3 regions of the Streptomyces sp. NPDC086519 genome follow, and region 2 is predicted to be linked to each of the others. Evidence: riboswitches for the same ligand, from Rfam matches in the RefSeq annotation. Region 2 holds a riboswitch; each other region holds the start of a gene.

What was found. Region 2 has a riboswitch for cyclic di-AMP ahead of AB0P24_RS21960 (NlpC/P60 family protein). Riboswitches for the same ligand answer to the same signal wherever they lie in the genome.
Region 1: linked by a shared signal. The riboswitch ahead of AB0P24_RS25170 (LysM peptidoglycan-binding domain-containing M23 family metallopeptidase) and the one ahead of AB0P24_RS21960 (NlpC/P60 family protein) in region 2 are both predicted to bind cyclic di-AMP.
Region 3: linked by a shared signal. The riboswitch ahead of AB0P24_RS28805 (M23 family metallopeptidase) and the one ahead of AB0P24_RS21960 (NlpC/P60 family protein) in region 2 are both predicted to bind cyclic di-AMP.

Annotation. Positions count from the first base shown of each region.
Region 1 is NZ_JBFBJL010000027.1:37,240-42,347, reverse strand. Features, by position in the region: gene AB0P24_RS25180 (tyrosine-protein phosphatase) at 1-384, opposite strand, end outside; gene AB0P24_RS25175 (alpha-galactosidase) at 582-2,654, shown strand; cyclic di-AMP (ydaO/yuaA leader) riboswitch at 2,962-3,122, shown strand; gene AB0P24_RS25170 (LysM peptidoglycan-binding domain-containing M23 family metallopeptidase) at 3,127-4,110, shown strand; gene AB0P24_RS25165 (SGNH/GDSL hydrolase family protein) at 4,360-5,108, shown strand, end outside.
Region 2 is NZ_JBFBJL010000022.1:55,073-60,180, forward strand. Features, by position in the region: gene AB0P24_RS21955 (DUF1996 domain-containing protein) at 1-1,703, opposite strand, end outside; cyclic di-AMP (ydaO/yuaA leader) riboswitch at 2,120-2,294, shown strand; gene AB0P24_RS21960 (NlpC/P60 family protein) at 2,305-4,614, shown strand; gene AB0P24_RS21965 (NAD-dependent epimerase/dehydratase family protein) at 4,630-5,108, opposite strand, start outside.
Region 3 is NZ_JBFBJL010000034.1:30,904-36,011, reverse strand. Features, by position in the region: gene AB0P24_RS28820 (GNAT family N-acetyltransferase) at 1-273, opposite strand, end outside; gene AB0P24_RS28815 (HPr family phosphocarrier protein) at 450-731, shown strand; gene AB0P24_RS28810 (GntR family transcriptional regulator) at 1,018-1,713, opposite strand; gene AB0P24_RS28805 (M23 family metallopeptidase) at 1,972-2,727, opposite strand; cyclic di-AMP (ydaO/yuaA leader) riboswitch at 2,740-2,903, opposite strand; gene AB0P24_RS28800 (pitrilysin family protein) at 3,129-4,517, opposite strand; gene AB0P24_RS28795 (pitrilysin family protein) at 4,514-5,108, opposite strand, start outside.

The DNA.
Region 1 (5,108 bases), on a different contig from region 2:
GTAGGAGCTGACCATCCGGGCCGCGGCCTTGCCGTCGCCCAGGAGCCCGTGCAGCTGGTCGAGGTCGCCCTCACGGACCATCATCCAGAAGTCGGCGCCGTGCGCGGGGTCGGTCAGCGGCAGGTTCACGTTCCGCACGCCGGGCAGCTCGACGTCCGGGCCCTCCAGCTTCTGGTCGGCGGCGTTGCGGAAGTCGAAGACCGTGTGCAGGCCGAGCGAGGCGAGGAACTCCGCGTCCTGCTCCGTCGCGTGCGCCAGATGACCGCTGCGGAACAGCACACCCGGACGCACCCGCCGCCCGTCCACGGTCGGCAGGCCACCCACGTCACGGAAGTTGCGCACCCCGGTCAGCTCGGGCTCGGTGGACGGGACCTGCTGCGTCACGGGGGCTCCTCCCGGTCGGCCCCGTCGGCGCGGCTCGTCGACGGGCACTGGCTCGACGATACGACATCGGTTTCCGCGGGCAGTGAGTTGTCCACAGGCGGCGCCTTGAGGACCCGAAGCCCTTGATTCCGGAGCCCGTGGCCATTGATGATGTTGGTGCTTGAGCGGATCTGTTGGCCCCTGTGTGAGGTTTCTCGATGGTGGACATCGCCGAAAACGGTCGTACGTGGCTCCTGTCGGGCCCGGGCAGCAGCTACGCGCTGCATCTGACGGAGGCCGACGAGCTGCTCCACCTGCACTGGGGCGCCAGAATCCAGCTCGCCGACGCCGAGGAGCTCAGCACCCGGGTGCTGCCCGGCTACTGGCCCTTCGAGTCGCCGCTCGACGGCCGCGAGGAGTACCCGGTCGAGGGCGGGCCCCGGTTCGTGCGCCCCGCCCTGTCCGTGCGCACCGAGGAGCGGCGCGGCACCGAGTGGACCTTCGCGTCGTACGAGGTCGAGGACGACGAACTCCGGTTGCGCTTCACGGACGACGGCATCGTCATCACGCTGCACTACCGGATGCGCGGTGACGTCGTCGAACGCTGGGTGACCGTCGGCAACGAGGGGCACGCGCGCGTGGAGCTGCTGCGCGCCGACCCCGCCACCTGGACCCTGCCCGACCGCGAGGGCTGGCGGCTCTCCCAACTGCACGGCCGCTGGGCCGCCGAGTCCCGGCTCGCCAGGGGCCCGCTCACCTACGGTGAGAAGGTCATCGGCAGCCGCCGCGGCCACACCGGCCACCAGCACCTGCCCTGGGTCGCTCTCGACACCGACGCCACCGAGGAGCGCGGCGAGGTCTGGGGGTGCGCCCTCGGCTGGTCCGGCTCCTGGCGCATCGCGGTCGCCCAGCTCCCCGACGCGCGCGTGCAGATCACCGGCGGCGCCGGCTACGACGACTCGGGCCTGCTGATGCTGGCCGAGGGGGAGTCGTACACCAGCCCGGTCTTCGCGGGCCTGTGGACCGACGGCGGCTTCGGCGGGGCGAGCCGTGCCTGGCACGCCTACCAGCGGGCCTACGTCATCCCGGACGCCGACCGGGACCGGCCGGTGCTGTTCAACTCCTGGGAGGCCACCACCTTCGACATCTCGGAGGACCAGCAGGCCACACTCGCCCGCCGGGCGGCCGCGATCGGTGTCGAGCTGTTCGTGGTGGACGACGGCTGGTTCGGCGCCCGTACCAGCGACCGCGCCGGACTCGGCGACTGGACACCCAACCCCGACCGCTTCCCCAAGGGCCTCAAGCCCCTCGCCGACTACGTGCACGCCCTCGGCATGCAGTTCGGCATCTGGGTGGAGCCCGAGATGGTGAACCCGGACAGCGACCTGTACCGCGCCCACCCCGACTGGGTGCAGTACCAGCAGGGGCGGAAGCGGACGGAACTGCGCAACCAGCTCGTTCTCAACCTCGCCCGCGAGGACGTCCAGCAGTACCTCTGGGAGCAACTCGACACCCTGCTGTCCAGCGCCCCGATCGACTACGTCAAGTGGGACTTCAACCGCTGCTTCACCGACGCGGGCTGGCCCGGCGAGCCCTACCCGCAGCGCCTGTGGGTCGACCATGTCCGCGGGCTGTACGCCCTGCTCGACCGGCTCCGCGCGGCCCACCCGGATGTCGCCATCGAGTCCTGCTCCGGCGGTGGCGGGCGGATCGACCTCGGCATCATGAGCCGTACCGACGAGGTGTGGACCTCCGACAACACCGACCCGCTGGACCGCCTCGCCATCCAGCACGGCTTCAGTCAGATCCACCCCGCCCGGGTGATGTCCGCCTGGGTCACCGACAGCCCGAACCACCAGCTCAACGGCCGCGTCAGCAGTCTGCGCTTCCGCTTCGTCAGCTCGATGGCCGGGGCGCTCGGCGTCGGCGGCGACCTCTCGCGGTGGACCGAGGAGGAGCTCGCCGAGGCCGGCCGCTGGGTGGAGCTCTACAAGGAGATCCGGCCGCTGGTGCAGCGTGGCGACCAGTTCCGGCTGCGGCCGCCGACCGGCGGGCTCAGCGCGGTGCAGTACACGCTCGGCGATGAGACCGTCGTCCTCGCCTGGCTCCAGGCCCAGAGCTACGGCGAGCCGGCGCCGGCGCTGCGGCTGCGGGGCCTGGACCCGACGGCGTCGTACGAATGCCGTGAAACGGGCGAAGTGCACCGGGGTGCCGTCCTGCTGCACCACGGGCTGCGCACCGGACTGAAGGGCGACCTGGATGCGGCAGTCATCCGGCTTCGCCGGATCTGATACGTATGCCCGAATTAGATCCTTTGTCGCAACTCGGTCCGGAATAAGGGGACGTGGTGTGACGTGCGTGAGGAGCGTCATATTCGTGACCGTCCGTCGCGCGTCATGTTCACGTAATTCCGGTGTTTTTCGCGGTGATGGGAAAAACGAAAGAGCTGGAATTCACGGAGGGTCACCGGGATTTCCGGTAACGGATCAAGCGGAACTCGGACAGGCGGAACCAGGTGCTTGTCCGTGTGTGTCGTACTCGCTTACGTTCGCCACACATCCGGGCGGAACGCCGAATCCTGCCGCCGCCCGGAGTCCCCACACACACTCACCCGTGCCCGGCAGGAGCGGGGGACCCACCAGGTAAGACAGCCTGTTCCGGTTCCCGGGACGGCTCGGGGTGCAGTCACGCCATGGTGCGTGGCCGGGCAGCTCCAGCCCGAACCCGACAGCTCACCTCGCAGGCGCCGGAGAGGAATGCGCCATGCCCGCGAAGGGTAAGCACCGCCGCCCCAAGACCCAGCGTCTCACCCGTTCGATGGCCGTCGCCGGAACCGGTGGCGCCGCGCTGGCCCTGCCGCTCATGGGGGCCACGGGCGCCCACGCGGCCACCCCGCAGTCCGTTTCCGAGTCCGTTTCCGAAAAGGCCACACAGTCGCTTTCGACGGTCGAGAAGACCGCGGTGCGGAAGACGGCCGCGCAGAATTCCGTGCACCGCGTCTACACGGTGGTGCCCGGTGACTGTCTTTCGAAGATCGCCCGCGAGCAGCACCTCCGCGGTGGCTGGCCCCGGCTCTACGCCGACAACCGGCAGGCCGTCGGTGACAACCCCTCGCTGATCCACCCCGGCCTCAGGCTCACGCTCGGCGGCCGGCACGCCGCGACGACGGACACCGAGGAGTTCGGCTTCCGCTCCGAGGGGCGGTCGAACTCGCAGTCGTCGTTCTCGCCTTCGCCCTCCGCGCCTTCCTCCTCGCCCTCGCCTTCCTCCTCCCCGTCCTCGCTTTCCTCCTCCCCGTCCTCGGCTTCCTCCTCGGGCGGTTCGGCGGCGACCGCCGCCGGCTTCACTCTCCCGGTCACCGGTGCCACCCTCGGCACCGGCTACCACGTCGCCGGCGGCATGTGGTCCAGCGGCCACCACACGGGCGTCGACTTCGTCGTCCCCACCGGCACCCCGGTCAAGGCCGTCGGCACGGGCACGGTCGTCACGGCGGGCTGGGGCGGCGCCTACGGCAACCAGGTCGTCATCCGGCTCGCCGACGGCTACTACGCGCAGTACGGCCACCTCTCCGCCCTCTCCGTCTCGGTCGGCCAGACCGTGACCGCGGGCCGGCAGATCGGCCTCTCCGGCGCGACCGGCAACGTCACCGGACCGCACCTCCACTTCGAGATCCGCACCACCCCCGACTACGGCTCGGACGTGGACCCGGTCGCCTACCTCCGCTCGAAGGGTCTCGCCGTCGGCTGACCCGGCGCCCCGCCGGTCTGACGCGCAGCCTGCTGCGGCACACACCGGAGACCTGTCTGGGACCTGACTTCCGGCTCTGGCGATCGACACGTCAACGCTGCTGGTCAGAGCCTTATTCCAGGCTTGGCAAAGTATTTAAAAGTGTCTTATCTCACCGAACGTCAACCCCTTATTACGGTCGCGTAGGTCACAACCGAAGGTGAATCATGGTCCGACGTGGCAGACGATTCGAAGAGTGACAAGGCATCAGTGATCGGGTCGTACGTGGCGGTGGGGGACAGCTTCACCGAGGGCGTCGGCGACCCCGGCCCCGACGGGGCGTTCGTCGGCTGGGCCGACCGGTTCGCGGTACTGCTGTCGGACCGGCGCCCCGAGGGCGACTTCGAGTACACCAACCTCGCCGTACGCGGGAAGCTGCTCGACCAGATCGTGGCGGACCAGGTGCCGCAGGCCCTGGCACTCGCCCCGGACCTGGTCTCCTTCTGTGCGGGCGGCAACGACATCATCCGCCCCGGCACCGACCCCGACGAGGTGGCCGAGCGGTTCGAGCGGGCCGTGGCCCAGCTGACCGAGGCCATCGGCACCGTATTGGTGACCACCGGATTCGACACCCGGGGCGTGCCCGTCCTCAAGCATCTGCGCGGCAAGATCGCCACGTACAACGGGCACGTCCGGGCCATCGCCGACCGCTACGGCTGCCCGGTCCTGGACCTGTGGTCCCTGAAGACCGTGCAGGACCGCCGGGCCTGGGACGGCGACCGCCTGCACCTCTCGCCCGAGGGGCACACGCGCGTCGCGCTGCGCGCCGGCCAGGTGCTCGGCGTCGAGGTACCGGCCGACCCGGACCAGCCGTGGCCGCCGCTGCCGCCCCGCGGCACCCTGGAGGTCCGCCGCGACGACGTGCACTGGGCCCGCGAGTACCTGGTCCCCTGGATCGGTCGCCGGCTGCGCGGCGAGTCCTCCGGCGATCACGTGACGGCCAAGGGGGCGCTCTCCCC
Region 2 (5,108 bases):
GGCCTGCTGATCACACCGCCGCCCGACGACTTGGTGGTCGACGTCTTCGTCGGCGACACGGTCGCGTCGACCCTCGGCAGCTCGGTGCCGCCGGAGGCGGGGGTGGTCTCCGTGGCCGGGGTGCCCGCCGGGGGCTCGGACGACGGCTGCTGGGACGGCGGCTGCTCGGTCACCGGCTCGGACGGCGCGGCGCTCTGCGTCTGGGCCGGCGGGGCGACCGGGCTCGCGGTCTCGCTCGGGGTCGGCTGCGCGCTCTCGGACGGCGGCTGCCCGCCGGCCCCCGCCCCGCAGGTCCGGCCGGAGTTGATGCAGTCGACCATCGTCCGCATCAGGCTCTCGTCGAAGACGTTGATGAAGTCGCCGTGGTCGGTGACCGGCTTGTGCAGCTGCTCGGGGAACGAGTCCACCGCGAACAGCGGGACCGTACGGCCGCCGTCCGCGAGGCTCGGCGCGTCCACGGCGTAGACGATGCGCTGCACCAGCTGCGGGATGGCCTGGAAACCGGCCGGGCAACTCCCGTCGGGAGCCTCGAAGGCCACGTGGGTGCGGTGGTTGGCGCTGTCGATGTTCCGGCCGTCCCAGCAGCTCTGGAACCTGAACGTGCGCACGACGTCGCTGCCCGCCGGACACAGCGGGTACTTGTCCTTGAGCTGCCGGTCCTCGTAACCGGTGCAGCTCCAGGAGGCGTTGGCGTTGGCCGGGCCGTTGACGAAGGCCTTGGCGTCGCCGGTGATGATGCGCAGCAGCCGCGGCATCTCGGTGACCTTGGAGGTCGGGTTGCCCTCGAAGGTCAGCGTGACCTGCTTGGCCGTGACGATCTGCCCGGCGTTGCCCTCGGTGCCGCCGCCCGGCTTGTCGGCGTCCCGCTCCTGCCTGCCGTTCTGCAGGCGCAGCACGGGCCAGTAGTACGTGGACCTGTCCCCCTTGTCGGCGCAGCTGGTGTCGGCGTTCGCGAGGTCCTGGTCGCTGGCGAAGGCGTTGTTGGACTGGTTGCCGATGTAGTCGTGGAAGTGGTGGGCGCCGTTGGAGACGCCGGGCGCGACGATCACGTTGTCCGAGTTGAACAGGCCGTTCGCGTTGACGCCGCAGCTGGAGCTGAAGGTGCCGGTGGAGCCGCCGGGCCGTGCGGCCGGGGTGGTGACATCGGGCTGGACGGAGGTGATGTCCGCGTAGTCGGCGGCGACCGGTCCGTTGCCGCCCTGGCCTCCGGCGCCGGTGCCCTGAGTCGGCGCGGCGCCGCCCTGCCCGCTCTGGCTCGGCGTGGCACTGCCCTGGGGCGCCGCCGACTGCCCGCCGCCCTGGTTCGAGGAGCGCAGGGTGCAGGCGGCGAGGTCGTCGAGGCCCTGCGGGCGGTCGCCCTCGCGGGCGATGGCGTCGGCGATGCGCTGGATCGACTCGGACCGCTTCTCCTTCAGCGGGCTCATGATCGTCTGGTCGGCGAGGCCGGGGTTCTGCTCGATCGCCGCAGCGGACTGGGTGAGTTGCTGGTAGGCGGCCGCGACCTGCTGGTCCAGCTTGGCGAGTTCGCCGTCGACGTCGGCGCGGGCCGCCTCGGGCACCGCCGTCAGGCGGCTGCCGACGTCGGGGCAGTAGATCGTGGGCGCGGACAGCACTTGGGCGGTGGCGGCCTGGGCCGGGTCCCCGCCGCCCTCGGTCGCCGAGGCGTAGACGTTCACCGCGACCAGTCCTGCGCCGCCGAGCATCAGGGCGACCGCTGCGAAGGTCGCGCGTTGTGCGCCGGTCGGGCGTCTGCGCCTGTTGCGTCTCAAGGTCGTTCCCCTGCGTCTCGTGGGCGGCCGGACATGGAAATCCCCGGCCCTATACGGCCCGCGGCGCCATCGTGTTCAACAGACCCGCGAATTCACGGCGACCTCATAGCAAGCGGGAGTTCCGGAGCGGCGGGGAACAGGGGAAACGCGACCGACGGCAACGGCCCGGTGACCCTGCGGAAGTGCTCGACGCGCGCGAAATGCCGTCCCGTACGGTCGAGTTCGAACGCTACGACGAACATCACAAATACGTATCGGACATTACGCACGTCAACCTTCACACGAGTGACACAAGTTGGCTAAGTTGACGGTCAAGCCGTTCGGCTCCCCCCGGCGAATCCCGTCGGGCCGCGCGGCCTCCGCCGAGTCCGGTGCCCCCAGGGCGAACCCGGAGCCGGGGACCCAACCGAACCACTGGGGTGAATCGGCCGACCGTCCGCAAGGGCAGCGGCCGTAGGGCATGCCTTCCGGATTCGACCGCCCGAACCCGACAGCTAACCCGGTAGGCGGAGTACGGAAGGAGCACGACCCCTCAATGGCGCCCGAGAGCCGTGACGAGGTTCGGCAGCGGATCGACAGCCTCTACGACCAGGCCGAGAACGCCACCGGGAATTACAACGCCACCCGTGCGTCGAGCGGGGGCTCGCGCTCACGCGGTGTCCCGCTGTTCAAGCGGCCCCGCCGTAACGACCCGGGCCTCGACAACATCGCCCGGGAGTGGTTCGAGGGCGCGCGCGCGAAGCTGGGACCGAGCGTCCCGGCCGCGCTGCCCTCCGACCGGATGCCCGACCGGACCGGTCCGCGGCGGCCTGTCAGTGCCATGGCAGCCGACCTGCTCGCCCAGCTGGAGGACTCCGGACCGTCCCGGCTGGAGCTGACCGCGGGGCCGTCCGCGCAGAGCGAGATCGAGGTCGTCCGTGAGCTGCCGGCGCGCCCCAGACCGGAGTTGACGGCGGGGCCCGCCGCGGCGCTGCCGGCGGGGTCCGCGGGGCCGGTGGGCGCGCCCAGGGCGCTGCCCGCCGCCACGCCGCAACGGCCCACCCCGGGTGCCTCCAAGACCAAGAACCAGCTCAAGCTCGCCAAGGCCCGCGAGGTGCTGTCCCAGCGCACCGGGCAGCGCGCGATCGCCGCGCTAGAACCGGCCCAGGTCCCGGTCTCCCAGCCCGCTCCGCCGGCGCCCGGCCCCTGGCCCACGCCCGAGGCCCAGGTCCCGGCGGAGCAGTGGCAGGCTCCCGCCGTCGGCATACCCAGCCAGCGCACCGGCAGCGGCTCCTTCCGGACCGACGCCCTCGCGGCCACCCGCGCGCTCCCGGCGGTGACGGAGACGGGCGGCATCCCGATCGTGTCCCCGTCGGACACCGGTACCTTCCGCATCATGACCCCGGGGGGTGCCGACAACGCCCGGAGCCGGGCCTCGGCGGACTCCAGCGGCTTCCGCGTCATGACCCCAGGGAACGCCGACAACACCCCGAACCGGACCCCGGCGGACTCCAACGGCTTCCGCATCATGACCCCAGGGAACACCGACAACACCCCGAACCGGACCCCGGCGGACTCCAACGGCTTCCGCGTCATGACCCCGGGCGGCTCGGGCGGCGGGACCTACCAGAGCGCGTCTCCCATGGACGCGGGCGGCGCCCAGGCCCCGGTCCCGTCCCCGGGGGACTCCGGCTCCTTCCGCATCATGACGCCGGGCGCCACGGGCTCGTTCCCGATGCCGACCCCGGCCGAGGCGGCCACCTTCCCGGCCGAGGCGGCCGCCTTCCCGGCCGAGGTGGGCACCTTCCCGGCCGCGGACGCCATGAGCACGAGCGTCTTCCCGACCGCGGCTGACCCGAACCCGGGCGTCTTCCCCACCGCGGCTGACGCGAACCCGGGCGTCTTCCCCACCGCCGCCCCCACGAACAGCGGCGTCTTCCCCACCGCGGCCCCCGCTGCCGCCCCGGCCCCGATGGACGCCGGCTTCCGGGTCATGTCGCCGAACGCGCCCGCCGCCTATGCCGAGGTGCCCCCGGCCGCAGCCGACACCGCCTACGCCACCGGCGCGTACCCGTACGCCACGGCAGCCGCCGCCCCCGCGCCCATGGCCCCCACCCCGCCGGCCGCCTCCTTCGCCGCGGCACCCGCCGCCGACACGACCGGCGCCTACGCCGTGGGCATGCAGCCCGCCAACGCCCCCTACGCCTACGCCACCGCCGCGACGCCCACAGCGATGACACCGCCCGCTGCCGCGATGCCCGCGCCGGCGCCGGCGCCCATGGCGGCCCCCATGCCGGCGGCCATGACCGCGCAGCCCGAAGCGATGATGGCCGCACCCGCACCCGCACCCGCACCCGCACCCGCACCCGCCATGGCGATGCCCACCGTCGCGCCGGTCGTCACGGCTCCGCTCCCCACCACCCCCCTGCCGACCGCACCCGCGCAGTTCGCGGCTCCGATCCCCAGCGCGCCCACACCCACACCCACGCCAGGCGCCTTCGCCGAGCCGGGCAAGGCCATGAAGGCGCTGACCTTCGCGCGCGAGCAGATCGGCCGGCCGTGCGTCTGGGGGGCGACCGGGCCGGGGGCGTACGACTGCTCCAGCCTGATGCAGGCCGCCTGGCGTGCCGCCGGGGTGATTCTGCCGCGTACCGCGCAGGAGCAGAGCATGGCCGGCACCCCGATGCCGCTGGCCGCCGTCGAGCCCGGTGACCTGATCTTCTTCTTCGACGACGACAGTCACGTCGGGATCTACGCGGGCGGCGGCACGATGGTGCACGCGCCGAGCCCCGGGGCGCTCATCCGCGAGGAGTCGATCTACAACGCCGGGGAGTCGGCGATCCACCGCGTGATCCGCCCGGCCTGACCGGACGGCTCGGGGTCAGACCCTCCGCCGCCGCCGCCGCCGCGCGCGCCAGCTCTCGTGGTGGTCGAGGAGGGTCTCCTCGACGGGCCGGTAGGTGAGGCCCAGTTCGTCGACGCTTCTGCTGTTGTCGACGCGGAAGCGGATGCCGAGGTGCTTGCGTATGTAGTCCTGGGTGAGGCCGAACAGCGGGCCGAGGACCCGTACCGGTCCGTGCGGGAGCGCGGTGCGCGGCAGGCGCGGGTCCCAGGGGTGACGGGTGCGGATGATCCGGGACATCTCCTGGAAGGACGTCATCGTCTCGTTGGCCACGATGTAACGGCCTCTGGCCGCCGGGTTCTCCGCCGCCGCGATGTGCGCGTCGGCCACGTCGCGGACGTCCGCGGTGGTGAAACTGAAGTCCGGGGCGCCGTAGCAGAAGTAGCCCTTGAACAGCTCGTCCAGCAGGAAGAGGCTGCCGGACTCGGAGGCGGGGGTCAGGGAGGGGCCCAGGATCA
Region 3 (5,108 bases), on a different contig from region 2:
CTCGCCGCCGATGGTGGCCGCGAGTCCCACCCTGTCCACAAAGTCGTGGTGCGTGAAGCGGTGGACGTCCTTGGCGGAGAGCCTGGGGTAGGGCGCGAAGAAGCGGTAGTACTTCGACTCGTCCGAGACCTGCTCGTAGAAGCTGACCAGGCGGTCGGCGTCATCAACGGCGATGGGTCGGATGCGCGCGGTACCGCCGTCGCGCAGCACCACGTCAGCCTCCCAGTGGGACGGGTACTCGTGCCGGTCCTGCGGGTCCGCCGGGGTCTGCATGGCCCCCAGAGTACGGCTCGCGTCCGACAATGGCGCGAGGCAGTCTGTGGAGGACGGAAGCCGGACCGAGGCCGCGGTCCGGCGGCACACCCGGAGCAACCGATGTCCGCTCCGGGGTCGCTTCACGGTATGGAAAACTGGTCTAGACAACCCTGAACACCGAAGGGCAGCATCACATGGCTGAGCGCCGCGTCAACGTCGGCTGGGCCGAGGGCCTCCACGCCCGCCCCGCTTCCATCTTCGTCCGAGCCGCCACGGCCGCAGGCGTCCCGGTGACGATCGCCAAGGCCGGGGGCAGCCCCGTCAACGCGGCCTCCATGCTGGCTGTCCTGGGGCTGGGCGCCCAGGGCGGCGAGGAAGTCGTCCTCGCCTCCGAGGCCGAGGACGCCGAGGCCGCCCTCGACCGCCTGGCCAAGCTGGTCGCCGAGGGTCTCGAGGAGCTCCCCGAGACCGTCTGAGCACCGGGCATCCGCACGTCCGGGGCCGGGCCGACTCCCACGGGGGACGGCCCGGCCCCGTCGTCCGCCCCGCATGTGCCGTCATTCCATGACAGCCGCACATGACTTCATGGCAGGGCCGCACACGGCTTTGCGAGGGATCCGCCCCCGAGTTCGTGAAGGCTCCGGCGCCCGGCTTTACCGCGGGCAGACGAAAGAAGCGCGACCGCTAATTCCCGGCGCGCGTGAATTAGGGCACAGAAAACAGGCCCCGCCGAATAACACTTCTTTGTATACGGTGCGCGTGTTAATGCCGCAGGCCCGACATGTTTACGGGGTGTTGCGAAGTCCTCACACCGTTCGCCCGTTCGGTGGTGCCGGAGAAGCGGAGCCGGTGGGAGACCGTCGAGCGCTCGGTGTGCAGTGCCGTGATCGCCCGGGCACGCTCGCCGTCGCCGCGCGCCACCGCGTCCACGATGGCGCCGTGCTCCGTCCAGGACTCCACGGGGTTGGCGGGCGTCTCCGTGGTGTACATCCAGGCGATCTTGTGCCGCAACTGGGTCAGTGTCGAGGTCAGGGCGTGGCTGCCGGAGGCCTGGGCGAGCGTCTCGTGGAACCAGCCACCCAGGGAGCGCAGGTCCTCGCTGTTGCCCCGCCTGGCCCGCTCCTGGCCCAGCCTGACCAGTCCGCGCAACACCTTCAGGTGGGCCTCGGTGCGGCGCTGGGCGGCCCGCAGAGCGCCGAGCGGCTCCAGGAGCATGCGCATCTCCAGCAGGTCGGCGGCCTCCTGCTCGGTCGGTTCGGCGACGCACGCGCCCGCATGCCGGCGCGTCACCACGAACCCCTCGGCCTCCAGGGTGCGCAGGGCCTCGCGGACCGGGACGCGCGAGACCCCGTAACGGCGGGCCAGGAGTTCCTCGGTGAGCCGGCTGCCTCGCTCGTAGACACCCGCGACGATGTCGTCCCGGATCGCCGTGCATACCGAGTGCGCCGGAATACGCATGACCGACCTCCGCCTTAATCCCCGTGAAACGCCGCCGAGTGGCGCCCGTTCCGTGACTCTATTGCAATGAGCCGGAATTTCCGACGGCGGGCCGGAATCCGGGGATATATTTTGGACACCGGGTGTACGAAAACGACGAAAGCCCCGGCACCGGGCCGGGGCTTCGGAAGATCTCACCGGATGTCGTCGGGCGTCCCCGGGACCTGGCCACGCCGCGTTTCCCACGGGGCGCGCCGCCCGGTCGCCCGCCGGCTCCTGTCAGACGTGCACGCCGTGCTTGCGGAGGTAGGCGACCGGGTCGACGTCGGAGCCGTAGTCCGGGGTGGTGCGGGCCTCGAAGTGAAGGTGGGGGCCGGTGGTGTTGCCGGTCGCGCCGGAGAGGCCGATCTGCTGGCCCGGGGTGACCTTCTGGCCCACCGAGACGCCGATGGACGAGAGGTGGCCGTACTGGGTGTACATGCCATCGGCCATCCTGATGACGATCTCGTTGCCGTACGCCCCGCCCCAGCCGGTGGAGACGACCGTGCCGGTGCCGACCGCGTGCACGACGGTGCCGCTGGCGGCGTGGAAGTCGATGCCGGTGTGGGTGCCGGAGGACCACAGGGAGCCGCCGGTCTGGTAGCCGGTGGACACGTAGGAGTCGCTGATCGGCGCGACGAAGGTGTTCAGGCGCTTGCGCTCGGCCGCGCGGGCGGCGCGCGCCTTGGCCGCGCGCTCCTTCCTGGCCTGCTCGGCGGCCTTCTGGCGGGCGGCCTCCGCGGCCGCCTTGCGCTCGGCGACGGCCTTCTGGGCCGCTGCCTGGGCGTCGATCTGCTCGGCGACGGAATCGCTCATCGTGATGACCGGGGTGAGGCCGGTCTGCTCGACGGAGTTCTCGGCGGCGAGCGCGGGGGCGGCCGAGACGGTGCCGATGACACCCGTGGTGGTGAGGGCCGCGATGCCGGCGGCCTGCGCGGTGGTGCGCTTCACCCGGCCGGGACGACGGTGCTTCCCGGAGGCGCACATGAACGCCATGTAGAGGCTGGTCCTTTCCTTCCCTCTCGCCTACCGGGTTAGCTGACGGGTTCGGAGCAGGAAGGTCTCCTACGGGCCCCCTCGCGGTACGCGCGGGCGCCCGATTCACCCCAGGGACTGCGTGGGTCCCCGGCTCCCCTGGCTCGCGCCGTACGGGGACTCGGCGATGGCTGTCCGGTGCCGCGGGCGCGGCGCACTGCCTGACGGACAGCCCGGAAGAACCTATGAGGGGCTGCTTTCAATGCCCAAACGGATCACGGCTTTTGTAGCGCATCCCACAGGGCAGACAGGCAACCTCCATCCCAATTCGGACATTCGAGAGCCCTGGTGGCCGTCGGCCACCAGGGCTCCGCACGCGCGCGTGGAGTTGCGTGCAGCTGCTCCGCCGGAGTCGCGTGCGGCTACTCCGCCGCGACGACCGTGACGCCGCCGATGCCGAGGGCCTCGACGGGCTCCTTGATCTGCGCCGCGTCCCCGACCAGGACGGTCACCAGGCGGTCCACCGGGAAGGCGTTCACGACCGCCGCGGTGGCCTCCACCGTGCCGGTGCCCGCGAGTTGCCGGTAGAGCGTGGCCTGGAAGTCGTCGGGCAGGTGCTGCTCGACCTGGTCGGCCAGGGTGCCCGCGACGGCCGCCGCCGTCTCGTACTTGAGCGGCGCCACCCCAACGAGGTTCTGCACGGCCACGTCGCGCTCGGCGTCCGTGAGTCCCTCGGCGGCGAGCGTGCGCAGCACCGTCCACAGGTCGGTCAGCGCCGGGCCGGTGTTCGGGGTGTCCACGGAGCCGCTGATGGCGAGCATCGAGGCGCCGGTGCCGTCGGGGGCGGAGCGCAGGACCTGCCCGAAGGAGCGGACGCCGTAGGTGTAGCCCTTCTCCTCGCGCAGGACGCGGTCCAGACGGGAGGTGAGGGTGCCGCCCAGGCAGTAGGTGCCGAGCACCTGGGCGGGCCAGACGCGGTCGTGCCGGTCGGGGCCGACGCGGCCGATCAGCAGCTGGGTCTGGACGGCGCCGGGGCGGTCCACGATGACGACCCGGCCGGTGTCGTCGGCGGAGACGGGCGGGACCGGCCGGGGCTGGGCGGTGGAGCCGCGCCAGGCGCCCAGGGTCTCGCCGAGCAGCTCGTCGAGGTCGATGCCGGTCAGGTCGCCGACGACGACCGCGGTGGCCGTGGCGGGGCGGACGTGCCGGTCGTAGAACGCGCGGACGGCGGTCGCGTCGATCTTCTCGACCGTGTCCTCGGTGCCCTGGCGCGGCCGGGACATCCGCACGGTGGCCGGGAACAGCTCCTTGTAGAGCTCCTTGGCGGCCCGGCGGCTGGGGTTGGCCAGCTCGTGCGGGATCTCGTCGAGGCGGTTGCGGACCAGCCGTTCGACCTCGCTCTCGGCGAAGGCGGGCGCCCTGAGGGCGTCGGAGAGCAGCCCGAGGCCCTTGGCGAGCCGGGAGGCCGGGACCTCCAGGCTGATCCGGACGCCGGGGTGGTCGGCGTGCGCGTCGAGGGTGGCGCCGGCCCGCTCCAGCTCGGCGGCGAACTCCTCGGCGGAGTGCTTGTCGGTGCCCTCGGAGAAGGCGCGCGCCATGATCGTGGCGACGCCGTCCAGGCCGGCCGGCTCGGCGTCCAGGGGCGCGTCCAGGAGTACCTCGACGGCGACGACCTGCTGGCCGGGTCGGTGGCAGCGCAGCACGGTCAGGCCGTTGTCCAGGGTGCCGCGCTCGGGGGCGGGGAAGGCCCAGGGCCTGGCCTCGCCGGGCTGCGGCCGGGGGTGGAAGTCCATGGTGGCGAGCTCGGTCACTTGGCCGTCTCCTCGTTCTCGTTGCCGGCCTCTACGGTCGCTTCCTGCTCCGGGTCCTCGCCGCGCCCCGCCTCCTGGGTGTGCTCCGCGGACTCCGCGGACAGCGGCTCGTAGACGAGCACCGCGCGGTTGTCGGGACGCAGGCGGGCCTTGGCGACCTCCTGGACCTCCTCGGGGGTGATCTGGAGAACGCGCTGGACGGCGGTCAGGGCGAGCTGCGGGTCGCCGAACAGGACGGCGAACCGGCACAGTTCGTCGGCGCGGCCCGCGACGGTGCCGAGCCGGTCCAGCCACTCGCGCTCCAACTGGGCCTGGGCGCGCTCCATCTCCTCGGGCGTCGGGCCCTCCGCGGCGAACCGGGCGAGCTCCTCGTCGATGGCGGCCTCGATGACCGGCACCTCGACGTCACCTGAGGTCTTCACGTCGAGCCAGCCCAGGGAGGGCGCCCCGGCGAGCCGCAGCAGCCCGAAGCCGGCGGCGACGGCCGTGCGGTCGCGCCGCACCAGGCGGTTGTAGAGCCGGGAGGACTCGCCGCCGCCGAGGACGGTGAGGGCCAGGTCGGCCGCGTCGGACGCGCGCGTGCCGTCCTCC